Regions from separate parts of the Rubrobacter aplysinae genome, predicted to be linked through region 3. Evidence: riboswitches for the same ligand, from Rfam matches in the RefSeq annotation. Region 3 holds a riboswitch; each other region holds the start of a gene.

Evidence for each region. Region 3 has a riboswitch for cobalamin ahead of ABD53_RS07085 (CbtB-domain containing protein). Riboswitches for the same ligand answer to the same signal wherever they lie in the genome.
Region 1: linked by a shared signal. The riboswitch ahead of ABD53_RS08650 (HoxN/HupN/NixA family nickel/cobalt transporter) and the one ahead of ABD53_RS07085 (CbtB-domain containing protein) in region 3 are both predicted to bind cobalamin.
Region 2: linked by a shared signal. The riboswitch ahead of ABD53_RS10190 (ABC transporter substrate-binding protein) and the one ahead of ABD53_RS07085 (CbtB-domain containing protein) in region 3 are both predicted to bind cobalamin.

Annotation. Positions count from the first base shown of each region.
Region 1 is NZ_LEKH01000007.1:11,579-15,992, reverse strand. It holds gene ABD53_RS08660 (glycosyltransferase family 117 protein) at 1-445, opposite strand, end outside; gene ABD53_RS15915 (bactofilin family protein) at 648-1,691, opposite strand; cobalamin riboswitch at 1,914-2,128, shown strand; gene ABD53_RS08650 (HoxN/HupN/NixA family nickel/cobalt transporter) at 2,163-2,918, shown strand; gene ABD53_RS17965 (transposase) at 3,093-3,395, opposite strand; gene ABD53_RS08640 (metal-dependent transcriptional regulator) at 3,429-3,971, opposite strand; gene ABD53_RS08635 (Nramp family divalent metal transporter) at 4,070-4,414, shown strand, end outside.
Region 2 is NZ_LEKH01000009.1:26,246-30,659, reverse strand. It holds gene ABD53_RS10200 (heavy metal translocating P-type ATPase) at 1-254, opposite strand, end outside; gene ABD53_RS10195 (ArsR/SmtB family transcription factor) at 446-838, opposite strand; cobalamin riboswitch at 1,625-1,750, shown strand; gene ABD53_RS10190 (ABC transporter substrate-binding protein) at 2,053-3,057, shown strand; gene ABD53_RS10185 (histidine phosphatase family protein) at 3,063-3,761, shown strand; gene cobS (adenosylcobinamide-GDP ribazoletransferase) at 3,751-4,414, shown strand, end outside.
Region 3 is NZ_LEKH01000005.1:126,006-130,419, forward strand. It holds gene ABD53_RS07075 (cobyric acid synthase) at 1-996, opposite strand, end outside; gene ABD53_RS07080 (CbtA family protein) at 993-1,775, opposite strand; gene ABD53_RS07085 (CbtB-domain containing protein) at 1,787-2,008, opposite strand; cobalamin riboswitch at 2,046-2,230, opposite strand; gene meaB (methylmalonyl Co-A mutase-associated GTPase MeaB) at 2,294-3,247, opposite strand; gene ABD53_RS07095 (transcriptional regulator) at 3,441-4,103, shown strand; gene ABD53_RS07100 (hypothetical protein) at 4,106-4,387, shown strand.

The DNA.
Region 1 (4,414 bases), on a different contig from region 3:
GCAGCAAGCCCTCCCGCCGGGCGTCCCGCCAGGCCAACAACAGCCACAGCTCCAGGGAGATGAGGGCCGCGTTCATCGTGTAGACCTCGGCGATGACGGCCTGGCCCCAGAACACGGGTGCGAGTCCGAAGGAAAGGGCGCCGACCGCCGCGGCCACCGCCCGTCCGGTTAGCCTGAGCCCGGCCAGATAGGTAAAGAGCACCGCCGCGGCCCCCGAGAACGCGGAGAGCAGGTTCACCCGGTAGGCCATATCTCCCACGGGCAGATAGGTGAAGAGCTTGCCGATCATCGTGTAGGTCGGGTACCCGGTGGGGTGTCCTATACCGAGCACGGCCACCGTCGCCTGCAGCATCGCGGAGTCCGACATACCGGGAAAGTCCTGGTACAGCACCGTAGGAGCCAGCGTGCGGAGATATAGGGTGCCCGCGAGCAGCGTAACCGTCACCCCGAGAGCCGCCGCGGCCGGTGCCCGAAATTGTCCCTTTCCTCCCGGAAGCCGCCCGAGTCTCACGCAGGCCCCAAACAGGGGGCCGCCGCGTTCCCGTCCATGCCGGAGTCTTCCGGCGAACGGCTAGCCGAGCGTGGCCCGGGTCTGTCCGTTGCCTCGGCCAACCGCTCCGGCGCCGACTCTCCACAACGGATGCGGACTACCATCGTGACCTCGCTCGGAGTGGATAATATCTGCGTAAGGTCTCCGAGTCGCGAGCGGTGAGAACCACGCCGCCGGCGCCCTGTAGCGCGGCGGCGAGGAGGACGACTTCACCAAGCACGGGGATCATGTATGCTGCCGAGATCAAAGCGGTACCCACGAGCATCGCGGCCATGCCGTAGGCGTGGTCCCGCAGGCCGATGGCGGTCAGCGCCTTCTGGCCGACATGGTACGAGGCGGCGAGCGCGCCGGAGAGCGCCAGGGCGAGTACCACGGGTATGAAAAGCACGAGTAGCGGCATACCGATGACGGAGATCAATAGCATTCCGGTAACGGCCGCGGCGGCCGCCGCCGAAGCCAGGCCCGCCAGTACAGACCGTAGCGGCCGCCGCGCCAGCGTCCCGGCGCTCTGCAGCAGCCAACGACGGCCCACCATCACAGCCAACGCGCCACAGGCGGCGAACGTTAGGGCAAGCACGATCTTTATCGACACGGACGGCCTTAGGAGGGCGGACGACGGGTGTACGCGGGCGGCCTCGGCGCCGGTTACTATAGGACCGCCCACGGTGGAGCCGGCCGCCCTCAGCGTACGGCCGTCCCCGACGGAGACGTGACCGCGGACGCGCGCCCCGGGTCCCAGCACGAGATCCCCGGATCCCAGCTCGACGTCGCCCGCCACCAGGGATTCCAGGTATACTTCCCCGAAGGCGCTCTGTACATCCCCCCCGACAGGCGCCGAGACCGTGACATCTCCGAACGCGGAACGGACGTCGCCGGCCACCGGAGCCCTTACGTTAACGGAACCGGAGACGACTCGGACGTCACCGTTCACCCGCCGGTCCACGACGGCGTCTCCGAACAGCTCGGAGACATTCTCTCCCGTCTGTTCCGGCTTTGAGGAGGCCTGATCGGCTGGATTGCCGTGAAAACCGCGAGTGGTCGCCGCCGATGCGTGGTAGGGCGCAACCACGGCCAGGAGAGTTAGACTGATCCCGGCCAGCAGCATCCGGGTAAGAGGGCGCGCCGCCCCGTATCCATTCATGCAGCGGCGGGGCGCCCCCCGCCGTATTCGAGGTCTAGTATTCAACATAAGCACTGCCGACTCATACGCATGCCGGGACTTGGGGTTTTGGACGGGCGTCCCCGTCGCTCTGGTCCCGGGCCGATAAAGAACGGCAAAGGAGATCCGGAAGGGGTCTTAGTCGGTCTGTTAGCCGCGACGTGAGCCCGCGGGGGCCGCTCTGGTTGCCGCACCCGGAGCTCTGTATACTGCCGGGCGCCAAGTCATCGGGGCAGCGGTGTCCAGGAAGCCGGTGAGAGTCCGGCACGGTCCCGCCACTGTGACCGGGGAGCGTTCCCCAGCGCGCCGTTCGCGCGGGCGTAAGGCCACTTCTCCTGTACTTCTTTGTAACGGAGTGGGAAGGCCGGGAAAGGCTACGATCCGGCAGTCAGGATACTGGCCCGCCGCCGAGAGTAATCCGGAGGGGACGAGGATCCCCGGGAGGAGGCGGTTGTGGGCGCTATAGATACCTGGCTCGAGGGCCTGATGCAGGGCGGTGCGGGCCTGGGGTTGATCCTGCTGGTGAGCCTTCTTCTCGGCCTGCGGCACGCCAGCGACCCGGACCACCTGGCCGCCGTTACCACGCTGGTCGCCGCCGACCGGGGGACGGTAAAGACCGCGGCCTCTCTGGGCCTGACCTGGGGTCTCGGCCACGGCACCACCCTACTGGTCGTAGGACTCCCGTTCGTGCTCCTGGGACGTTACCTGCCCGAGGCGGCGGTCCAAGCCGCCGAGGTCGCCGTAGGGGTACTGATCGTGTTTTTGGCGGCGCGCCTGTTGCTCAGGTGGCGACGTGGTATGTTCCACGCCCACGTCCACCGCCACCCGGACGGCGAGCCTCACCGGCACCTGCACGGCCACGCCAGCGGCCCGGAGCACCAGCAGCACTCCCACGTCACGCCGTTTCGGACTCCGTTCTCAGCCTACGCCGTGGGGCTACTGCACGGAGTAGGCGGCTCGGCCGGGCTCACTTTGCTCTTAGTCTCCACGATTAGGGGTCCTGTGGTAGCGACCGGCGCCCTGCTCATCTTCGCGCTGGGAACCGCCCTGTCCATGGCCCTGCTGAGCACGTTTTTCGGGGTGGCCCTCGCGCGCGGCCCTATAGCGAGACATTTCGACCGCGCGGTACCGGTCTTCGGGGTTCTCGCGGCCTGTTTCGGGATCTGGTACGGGCTCGGTGCCCTGGAAGTCGTGGCGTATCCTATGTAGGTTTCTCCCGAAAACCGACCCTACTAGACAAACTCTGCATTGATGGGTTGACTCTATCGGTATCGGGTTTTGATGGGCTAGAGTCTAGTCACTGGACAAGGATGTGAAGAATTTCTGAACATTCTTTCTCTTCCCCTTGAACCTCACGCCGCGCGAGGTCGTAATCCCGATTTGCTAGTGTGATGTCTTCATGTCAGGGAGACTCCGTAGCCACCAGCCGTACCCGGTGAGGCTCGCCAGCTTCGTCGGGTCCTCCCAGTACGGTGCGAGCGCCCTGCTCAAGGCTTCCATGATCTCCTCAATGGTCTCGAAAATCTTGTTGGAGAGCTTGGCCCGAAGCTCCTGGAAGTAGCGCTTCACCGGGTTCAACTCGGGACTGTAGGGTGGAAGCGGCAATGCCTCGACACCCTCTGGCCAGCTAAGTGTCTCCAAGATAGAACTGAAAGATGCCACAGCCGACGGCCAGGCGAAAATCATGCCTGGAACTGCGGAGCCGATTGCACACTGGCTTCAACCTATTATTGGTGAGGTCTGTACCCGATAGGCGCGGACCCGCTCGCCGACCTTCGTCTGGTCCAGGAGCCAGGATTCTTCCGGCGCCAGGGTACCGTCCGCCCGCGGGATAGGGTCCCCATACGGATCGCGCTCGGGACTACCCAGAAACTCGGCCAGGCGCTGCGCGAAAACGTCCGACACTGCGTGTTCGAGGCGCTCGGCCTCCTCGTGTACCCCCTTCCACGGATAACCCAGGTGCTCCAGCAAGAAGGTCTCGATCAGCCGGTGCCGACGCAACAGCCTCAGGGCTTCCTCTAAGCCACGCTCGGTGAGAAAAGCCCCCCGGTAGCGCTCGTACTCGACCAAGCCCATCTCCCGCAGCCGACCGAACATGTTGGTCACCGAGGCGGGCGCCACCGAGAGCCGGACGGCAACGTCGTTGGTGGAGGCCCCGCCCGTCCCGGCCACCTCCCAGATGGCCTTTAGATAGTCTCCCACCGAAGAAGACAGCTGTCGAGTCGTCGCCAGATCGCTCATCATGAACCTTAGTGTAGTCAACCCTAAATCAAGCATCAAGTATAACATCAGCTTGATTTTAGCTTTGTCAGTTAATAAATTTAGCGTTGGTTAATAAAATAGATTAGGAGAAGACTTCTATGGCTTACACGAACGCTTCCGAGGAGACTACTCCTGGGGAGTTCCTGCCAGGGGAAAGCGCCACGATACGGGCGGCGGAGGCGGCTTTAAAGGGGCAGAAGCGTGGTGTGAAGCGGTTCTTGCCGTTCCTGGGGCCGGCGTTCATCGCAGCGGTGGCCTACATAGACCCGGGCAACTTCGCCACCAACATCGCGGCCGGGTCTACCTTCGGGTTTCTCTTGCTCTGGGTGGTTCTCACCTCTAACCTGATGGCGATACTCATCCAGTCGATGTCGGCAAAGCTGGGCATCGCTACGGGCAAGAACTCGCCGGAGCTATGTAGGGAGCGCTTTCCCAAGCCGGTG
Region 2 (4,414 bases), on a different contig from region 3:
GCGGAGGCCACGGTAAATAGAAACCTCCGCGTACGCCAGAACGATATCTGCTCTGACTCCGCACTCCTTCCCACGTCGTAGCCGGCGCCTCTAACGGCCTGCTCTAGCCGCTCCACACTTACGGAGTCGTCGTGGTATGCGTCGAGTCTCCCGGCTGCGAAGTTCACGGTGGCCCGGCTCACGCCGGAAAGAGAGCCGACCCGCCGCTCGACGGTCACGGCGCAACTGGCGCAGTCCATCCCCTCTACCCGCACCACTGTGCGGTTGGCACTCTCCGATCCTCCTGCTCCGCCACCTACTCCTCCATCGCCGTAGGGCGCACAGCAGTCGTCGGTGCAAGAGGAAACAGGCTCCTGCGCGGGGCCTCTCCCCGCCTCCTGAGCAGGGGCACCTCCTGTCTCCGGTGACTCGTCGGGCTGAAAGACGGTAAGACTCTTCTTGTCCTTCACACGCTCACCTCTTCCTCGGACGCCCGGCCTTCCGGCTCCTCGCCGATAACGGCGCCGAGCAGGGCCTGGCCACGCCCGGTCAGCCGGTACATGACGAGCTTGCCATCCCTACGAGAACGAACCAGCCCCAGAGAACGCAGGGTCCTCATGTGATGGGAGACTAGATTCTGGGCGCGGCCCGAGATCCAGGCCAGATCACAGACGCAAAGCTCCCCGCCAACGCCACCGGCCTCTCCTAACGCCCCGGCCAACGTCAGCCGTGTGGGGTCCGAAAGAGCCCGCGCCGCCTCCGCAGATTCTTGCGCCCGCTCCTCTCCGAGCAGCTTCTCCCGGATGGCCTCGGCCCGGGGAGCGTCTATGCACAGCAGGTCGCACCGGTCGTCGCTCATAGCTTCACCTCAACACTCGTTGCTTTATTGTAGGGTAAAGTCTAGCACTTGCGTGGTCACGCCAGCGGTTAGGCGCGGCAACGCCCAAAAAACCAACCGTCGGAATTGATGGCGGCAAGTCAGGCAGAGAGCTGCTGACCGACGTACCCCTACATACTGCCCTTTCTGGCTACATAGCCTGCTAGTCGCCACATCACCCATCCGTTGGCGAACAACTCGATGATAACCACCGACACCACGAGGACAAAAGCTAAGTGAAACCGTGGAACCAGTAACGGCAGTGCATGAAAGCTCGCTCGTTTAAACGTGCCGACACCCGTGATGATGCCTGTCCGCGTAGCGCCTTTCCTGCCGGTCGGATCTCCCTCGTCAGATAGCGCCCCGGAGACGGACATGCTGGCTGTACACGCCGCCTCTGGCGGGCTCACTGGGGTGGTCACTGCGGAAGATGATGAGGGAGTTCGCGTGCTCCGGGGCACTCGCTGATAGTCTCGGTATTCGCCGGATCCGCTCCTGATACTCCTAGAGATGAGTACCAGACCGAGGCTAACCCGGTCCAACCTTCTATGCTGCTGGGGAAAGGGTGTACTTTGGCAGGAGCCCGCTGACGCGCCTCTAGGAGACCCCGACGTCGAGGGTTGTGTGCTGGAACAAAGCTAACCCGGTTTGAAGTGTAATTCGGACTTGGCTATCATTACGCGGCTAATAGACGAGCAATGGTAGCGTGCGGTGGACGCGCGCTACATAGAGATACACAGAAGTACACAGACAGCGGGCGGCGGAGTCCAGGAAGCCGGTGAGAGTCCGGCACGGTCCCGCCACTGTATCCGGGGAGCTAGCCTCGACGGTAGCCACTGCCCCAAGCGGGCGGGAAGGCGCGGGGAAAGCGGGGATCCGGGAGTCAGGAGACTGTTCCAACGCCCCAAGCTGCCCAACCGGAGCGAGGACTCCGAAGGAGGTACACGTGCAGAGACCGATTTCCGCGCGCCGAGCAGCACTCGGCATCCGCAGGCTAGCTCTAACGCCTCTCGAATGTTCTGCGGGCCGCCTCCGGAGCGGGGCGCTCAGAGCGGCGAAAGAGGCGCAAGGTAAGTACGGCAGAGTCCGAGGGATAGCGCCAACGTTACCGCAACTTCTGCGGAAATTTTTGCAAGCTCGAAAGGATTTTCTTGCGTAGAGTTGGTGAGAGGCCTAACGCGAAGCCGGGCGCAACGTTGCCGGCGATATTCGTCGTGGCGGCAATGGTACTGGTGGCAGCCGCTTGCGGCCAGGGCTCTGGTGGCGATTCTAATGACGATTCTGGTAGCGGCTCCTCGGGCGCCACTAGCGGTGGTTCCGGCGGGGCGGGCGGCGGCACCACGGCCAGCGCCTCCTTTCCGGTTACCATAGAAGACTCGCTGGATCGGCAGGTCCGGATCGGCCAGGAGCCGGAGGAGATCGCCTCCATGGTGCCGAGCGTTACCGAGACGCTGTTCGAGGTCGGGGCCGGGGATCGGGTGGTCGGCGTCTCCGAGGCCGGCGACTATCCGGAAGAGGTCGAGAGCATAGAGGAAGTCGGTAACTACAACGAGGTGAACGCGGAGAAGATCGCCTCCCTGCAGACGGACCTCCTGTTCCTCTCCTACGACTCGACCACGGAAGATCAGGCCGAGAGCCTGCAAGACAGGACGGGGGCGAAGGTGGTGGTTATCAACCCGACGAGCGTGGACGAGGCCATACAGAGCATCGGTACGGTCGGGGAAGTCGTCGGCAACGAAGATCAGGCAGAGGCCGTAGAGGAGCGGCTCCGGAGCGAGCTGGACGATCTCCGGTCGGAGGTGGAAGGCTTGCCGGAGCCCGAGATGTTCTACGAGGTCGGCTACGACCCGCTGTTCACCGCCGGTCCGGGCAGCTTCGTAAACGACGCCATCAACCTCGCCGGGGGAGAGAACATCGCCGCCGACGCCGGGCAAGCATACCCGCAGTACTCGGTCGAGAAGATACTGGAGGATGACCCGCGATACTATCTGGCCGGCGAGAGCTCCGGCGCCACCGTGAAAGGTATAAAGAGCCGCCAACAGTACTCTTCGCTCACGGCCGTTGAGCAGGACAAGGTCTTCGTGATAAACGACGACCTCGTTACCCGGCCCGGGCCCAGGATCGTGGACGGCGTGCGCGAGATCGCGGAGGTTATCCATCCGGAGGCCTTCGATGGGGAGTCCACGACCGGCGGGGGATGATACGAGTGGGAGAGGGCTCCGCTCACACGCACGTAAAGCTGGTACGCCACACCCAGACGGACTGGAACCGGGAGGGCCGCTACCAGAGCCGCTCAGACCGGCCCCTGACACGGTTCGGCCGGGCACGGGCGGAGGCGGCCGCCGCCCGGCTACAGCGCGGCGTGTACACGGCGGTGGTCTCGTCCGGGCTCTCCCGCACCGACGGCCTCGCCGACCTAGTGGAAGGCGAGAGGCGGGAGCGGGACGAGCGGTGGCGGGAGGTGGATCACGGCGTCTGGGAGGGCCTGACCCACGACGAGGTCTCCGCCCGGTACGGCGAGCAGGCTCGGCGGCGCTTCGGAGATTTCTGGAACAGCCAAGCCCACGGCGGAGAGAGCGGGGCAGACCTGTGGGAGCGCGTCGGGGCCGCCTGGGAGGACCTGCTCCGGGAACATGCCGGAGGCCGGGCGCTGGTGGTCACGCACGGAGCCCCGATCCGGCTCCTCCTGTGCCACCTGCTCGGCGTCCCTTTCAGCGAGCACTGGCGGTTCCGCACGGACCTCGGCGGCGTTACCGCCCTCGACATCTATCCTTCGGCGGCCATCCTGAGAACCATGAACGAGGTGCCGCCCCTATACGAGGCACACGAGGCAGACACACGGCGAGCTTCTCCGGTTAGGAGCCCTTCCACTGGTGAGACAGGTGAGGAGACAGATGCCGGATAGTCCGAAGTCCGGCAGTAGAAACCGCTGGGGACCGCTACAGCCCCTCGGGGAGGCGGTCCGCTTTCTGACGGCGTTTCCGGTTCCCGGACTGCCGCCGATGAAGGAGGCTTCCGTGGCCCGAGCGATGGCGGCGTTTCCGCTGGTCGGGCTGCTTATCGGGGCCTGTGGGGCGGGAGCAGGGCTGGCGGCCGGGTTTGTATTCGGGGAGCCCGTGCGGGCGGTGGCGGTGGTCGTGGCCTGGATGGTCGTGACCTGGGGCTTGCACCTAGATGGGCTCGCCGACAGCGCGGACGCCTTGTTCTCCTGGCGTTCGCGGGAGCAGAAGCACGAGATCATGAAGGACAGCCGCATCGGCACGATGGGGTCTCTGGCCCTGATATCGGCCGTACTCCTGAAGATAGCGGCGATCTACAGCCTCGGCGGGGCCTGGTGGGCCGGGGCGCTGCTCGCGCCGGTAATGGGCCGCTGGTCAGACATCTACGGCATCTTCTTTTTCCCGGCGGCCCGCGAGGGCGGCATGGGACGCAACTTCCACGAGCAGGTCCGCAGCCGGTACTTCGTCGTCGCGACGGTGAGCGCGCTCCTGATCGGGGCCGTCCTGCTCCCGCTCTGGGGCGCGCTCGTCCTGGTCGTGGTCTTCGCGACGACGCACC
Region 3 (4,414 bases):
CGTCGGCATGCCCCGCGCCGCGCGCTCGGTGAACGCGCGCGCCATGCCACTCCGGCGCAGGAGCGCGAGGTCCTCTACAGTGGCCTTCGTGCCGGGCAGGATCGCGAGATCGGCCCAGAGAAGCTCTTCCCCGGAGCCGGTAAACCTCACCGACACGCCCGGCTCGTGGGCGAGGGCGTCGTAGTCGGTGAAGTTGGAGATCCGGCCCAGCCGCGCCACGGCCACGCTCAGGTAGTCTCTCCCCGCCGGGGGTTTCACGACCGACGGGGAGTCCAGTGCGAGCGAGTCCTCCCCGTCCACCTGCGGCAGGGCCGGCGCGTGGGGCAGGGTGCCGAGCACCGGACGTCCGGTGAGGGCGGTTATCTTGTCCAGGCCGGGGGCCAGCACCGAGGGATCACCCCGGAAGCGGTTCACGAGAAAGCCGCTGAGGAGCGACTGATCCCGCCCGGAGAGCAGCGCGAGCGTACCGTACAGGCTGGCGAACACGCCGCCGCGGTCTATGTCGCCGACCAGCAACACCGGAAGGCGGGCCTCGCGGGCCAGGCCCATGTTGGTAATGTCGGCGCTGCGGAGGTTGATCTCGGCCGGGCTACCGGCCCCTTCGCAGACGACCACGTCGAACCGGCTGCGGAGGTCCTCCAGCGAGTCGAGCACCACGGGCATCAGCTCGCGTTTCATGTCCTGGTAGCTCCTGGCGGTCGCCATCGTGCGTGGCCTTCCCCGCACGACCACCTGAGACCCGCCCCCACCGGAAGGCTTGAGCAAGACCGGGTTCATCGCGGCCTCGGGCTCGGCGCGGGCGGCGGCGGCCTGGGCGGCCTGGGAACGCCCGATCTCGGCCCCCTCCCGAGTCACGAAGGAGTTGAGCGCCATGTTCTGCCCCTTGAACGGCGCGACCCCGACCCCCTCCCGGGCGAGCATGCGGCAGATCCCGGTGACCACCGCGCTCTTGCCGGCGTCCGAGTGTGTGCCGCAGACGAGGATGGCCCCGCTCATCGCGCCTCGGCGTTGCGGACCGTCGCGCCCCCACGCCCTCCAGCCCCATCACGCTCGGCCCGCCGGCAGAGCAGCCCGAATGCGCAGCCCAGGGCGGCCCAAAGCACCGCCTGGGTGCCGAGAGAGGCGAGCCGGAACTGCCACAGCACCGCGGCCTCCACGTCACCCGCGCCGCCCGCGGCGGGCAGCAGCGCGTACAGCGCCACGAAAGAGACGACCAGAAAGCCCGCCACCGACAGATGTCTCGCCGGATCCGAGGCCCCGGCCATGCGGCGCGAGATACGCCAGGCAAAGAGCACCGCCAGCAGCGAGAGCGCGACCATGACCAGATAGGCCGGGGTCTGATCCACGGTGGACGCCCCGCCAGGAGGACTCGGCGGGTACTTCAGGAACGGCATCGCGACCGCCCCGGCGAACGCGGCCCCGGCGAGCGCCAGGCTCCGCCGCCAGCTCCCGAGCCCGGAGCGCCCCCGCAAAAACGCCGAGACCACGCCGAATACTCCCCCCAGGGCCGCGCCGTAGAGCGCCGTACCCACGATCAGGCCGGTCTTCTGCACCCCACGCCCGAACACGTCTTCCCCGCCTCCCTCGTGCGATCCGCCATGAGCGCCATGAGCATCGGGGGGGGCGCCAGCGGTATCGCCGTGGTGCCCGGAGGCCGCCGAGGCCGCCATCGCGCGTTCGAGTGTGGGCTCCCCGAAAGCCAGGCCAAACAGACCGGCTAGAACGCCCGCTATCAGGCCCGCGGCCAGGCCGCGCGCCAGGAGCTTGCCTATCATTTTCTACCGGCCTAGTGGCAGGGTACGGCGAGCAGGTGCCGGCCGTCGTGGAAGAACGCGTGCAGGTAGTTGTTCGCCGTCGCGGCCTCCCCGATAAACGGCGTCAGAAGGGCCCCGTTATCGAACAATACGGCGAAAGCGACGAGCAGGATCAAGACCAGCACCGCCCAACTCCAGGCCGGCAGGTCCTTTACGGATACCGGCTTGCGGGCCGTGTTCTCCAGATTACCCAAAGCGACACTCCTTTCGGGATCCTCGTCCCGGATAGTGCTCGGACGGCGGCGGAGAAGTATCCTGGCTCCCGGTTCCTCGCCTCGCCCCGGCCTTCCCACACCTCGTGTGCAGTGGCCTCTTTCGGGGCTGGCTACCCGGTCACAGTGGCGGGACCGCGCCGGACTCTCACCGGCTTCCTCGTATCCACCGCGCCTGTCTTTTGTATCTGGCGCAGAAGTGTAGCCACAAGCGGGCTATCCTGTCAACACCGCAGAGGGTCCCTGCCGACGGCCACTACAGACCCCCTACACCTCGCGGTACAGCGTCTCGGCGGCCGAGATCGGGTCTAGCTCCCGCCGATACACCTTGTTGACGAGGTCCTCGTCCTGGCGGTCTAGCCTCTGGCGCATCCGGTCTTCGAGCTTGGCGCGGGTCCAGGAGAGCATGAACTCCTGTATCGAGCCCATTCTGCGGCGCTCCAGGCCGCCACTCTCCGTGAGATGTCCCCGGTGGTCGTCCACGGCCCGGCGCAGCTCCTCGACGCCCTCGCCGGCGTCGCCCCGGGTCATTACTATCTCGGGCAGGGGAGACTCGGGGTCCAGCTCGTGTCCGATCTCCAGCGCCTGCCGCGCCTCCCGGGCGGCGGCCTTTGCCTGCGGATGGTCGGACTTGTTTACGCAGATCACGTCCGCGACCTCCATCACCCCGGCCTTTAGCGCCTGCACCGCGTCTCCCGAGCCCGGCTGCAGTGCCAGCACCACAGTATCCGCCACCGAGGCGACCTCCACCTCTCCCTGCCCGACGCCGACCGTCTCGTACAGCACCACGTCTACCCCGTAAGCCTCCATCGCGAGCGCCCCGAGCTTCGAGGCTGCGGCCAGCCCCCCGAGGTGACCGCGGCTGCCCATCGAGCGGATAAACACCCCGGAGTCCAGAAAGTGGTCGGCGAGCCGGATGCGGTCGCCCAGGATCGCGCCCCGCGAAAACGGGCTCGACGGGTCCACCGAGATCACGCCAACCTCCATCCCTTCGGCGCGGTAGATCCGTATCAGCTCCGCGATGACGCTGCTCTTGCCGACCCCCGGCGGCCCGGTAAAGCCTACGCTGAACGCTCCCCCGGTGTACGGATACAGCCCCCGGACCAGCTCGGGCACGTCCTCCCCGCCGGTCTCCACGCGCGATATCGTCCGCGCCAATGCCCGCTTGTCCCCGTTTATCAGCCTCTCGACGAGACCCTGTACGCCCGCCTCTCTAAACAATAGACCCCCACGCAACCTACATCACGTACACGACGTAGAAACCAGCTCTCTGCCACCACTCTATACGTTTCCCTCCAAGTTACCCGCTTTCCGACCCGTCCGCCAGTGCCTCACAAACCTCCCGGCCACACGAAAAGCGCAAATTTTATATAAAGCTGTTGTTTTTTGTTCAGTTTTTGCTTAACATACGACTATGACCAATCAAACCAGCCAAAACATGGAAGATGAGGGCGTAGACGCGGGGGCTCCGGGCTACGAGATGGAGGAGTCTTTCGAGGCGACGGAGCCCGAGCATTTCCGGGCGGTTGCGGACCCCACGCGGCAGAAGATCCTGCAGCTCTTGAGGGAGCGGGCGGCGAGCACCAAGCAGCTCGCCGAGGCGTTCGGCATGAAGCCGGGGGCCATAGGCCACCACCTCAAGGTGCTCGAGGAGGTCGGGTTCGTCCGGGTGGTGAAGACCCGGCAGGTGCGGGCCATAACGGAGAAGTATTACGGCAACACGTACCGACGGCTGAGCTTTACCGCCCGGCACTTCTCCTGGTCCGAGGAGATACCCGAGATCAGCCCCCAGTTCCACCTCGAGCAGGCGATGGCCGAGTTCGAGGCCCCGGAGCTTGACAGGGTACAGGCCCGGAAAAAGGATACCGGGAATACCGTACCGATGTCCTCGCTGGTTCACGCGAGGATTCCGCCCGAGAGGGCCGAGGAGTTCGCCCGGAAGGTAACGGAGCTGTCGGAGGAGTTCGATCAGCCGCCGGTGCCGGGCGAGAAGGTGTACGCCTTTATCGCCGGCGTGTTTCCCACCAACCTCCCCGAGATACCGGACGACGAGCGTGACGACGAGTCAGGAGGGTGAGCATGGAGCCGGACCCGGATCAGCACCGGCACCTGATGAAGCACCGTATGGAGGAGCAGAGACGATACATCGAGCGCAGCAGAGCCGCCTCACGCAGTAGCTCCACCGGGAACCGTCTCTTGCGACACCTTCTACGAGGCCTTTCACGGCCCTTGTCGCGGGCGTTTCTCAAGCTGGCCTTCGCCCTGGACTCCCAGACGGCCTGGGAAGGTCTGAAAGAGAATCTATCCTCCCCGGATACGGCCTCCACGCCCGTCTCCATGACGGAACGCCGACCGGGATAGCCGGATCGAGGGTGTAGAATCATTTGT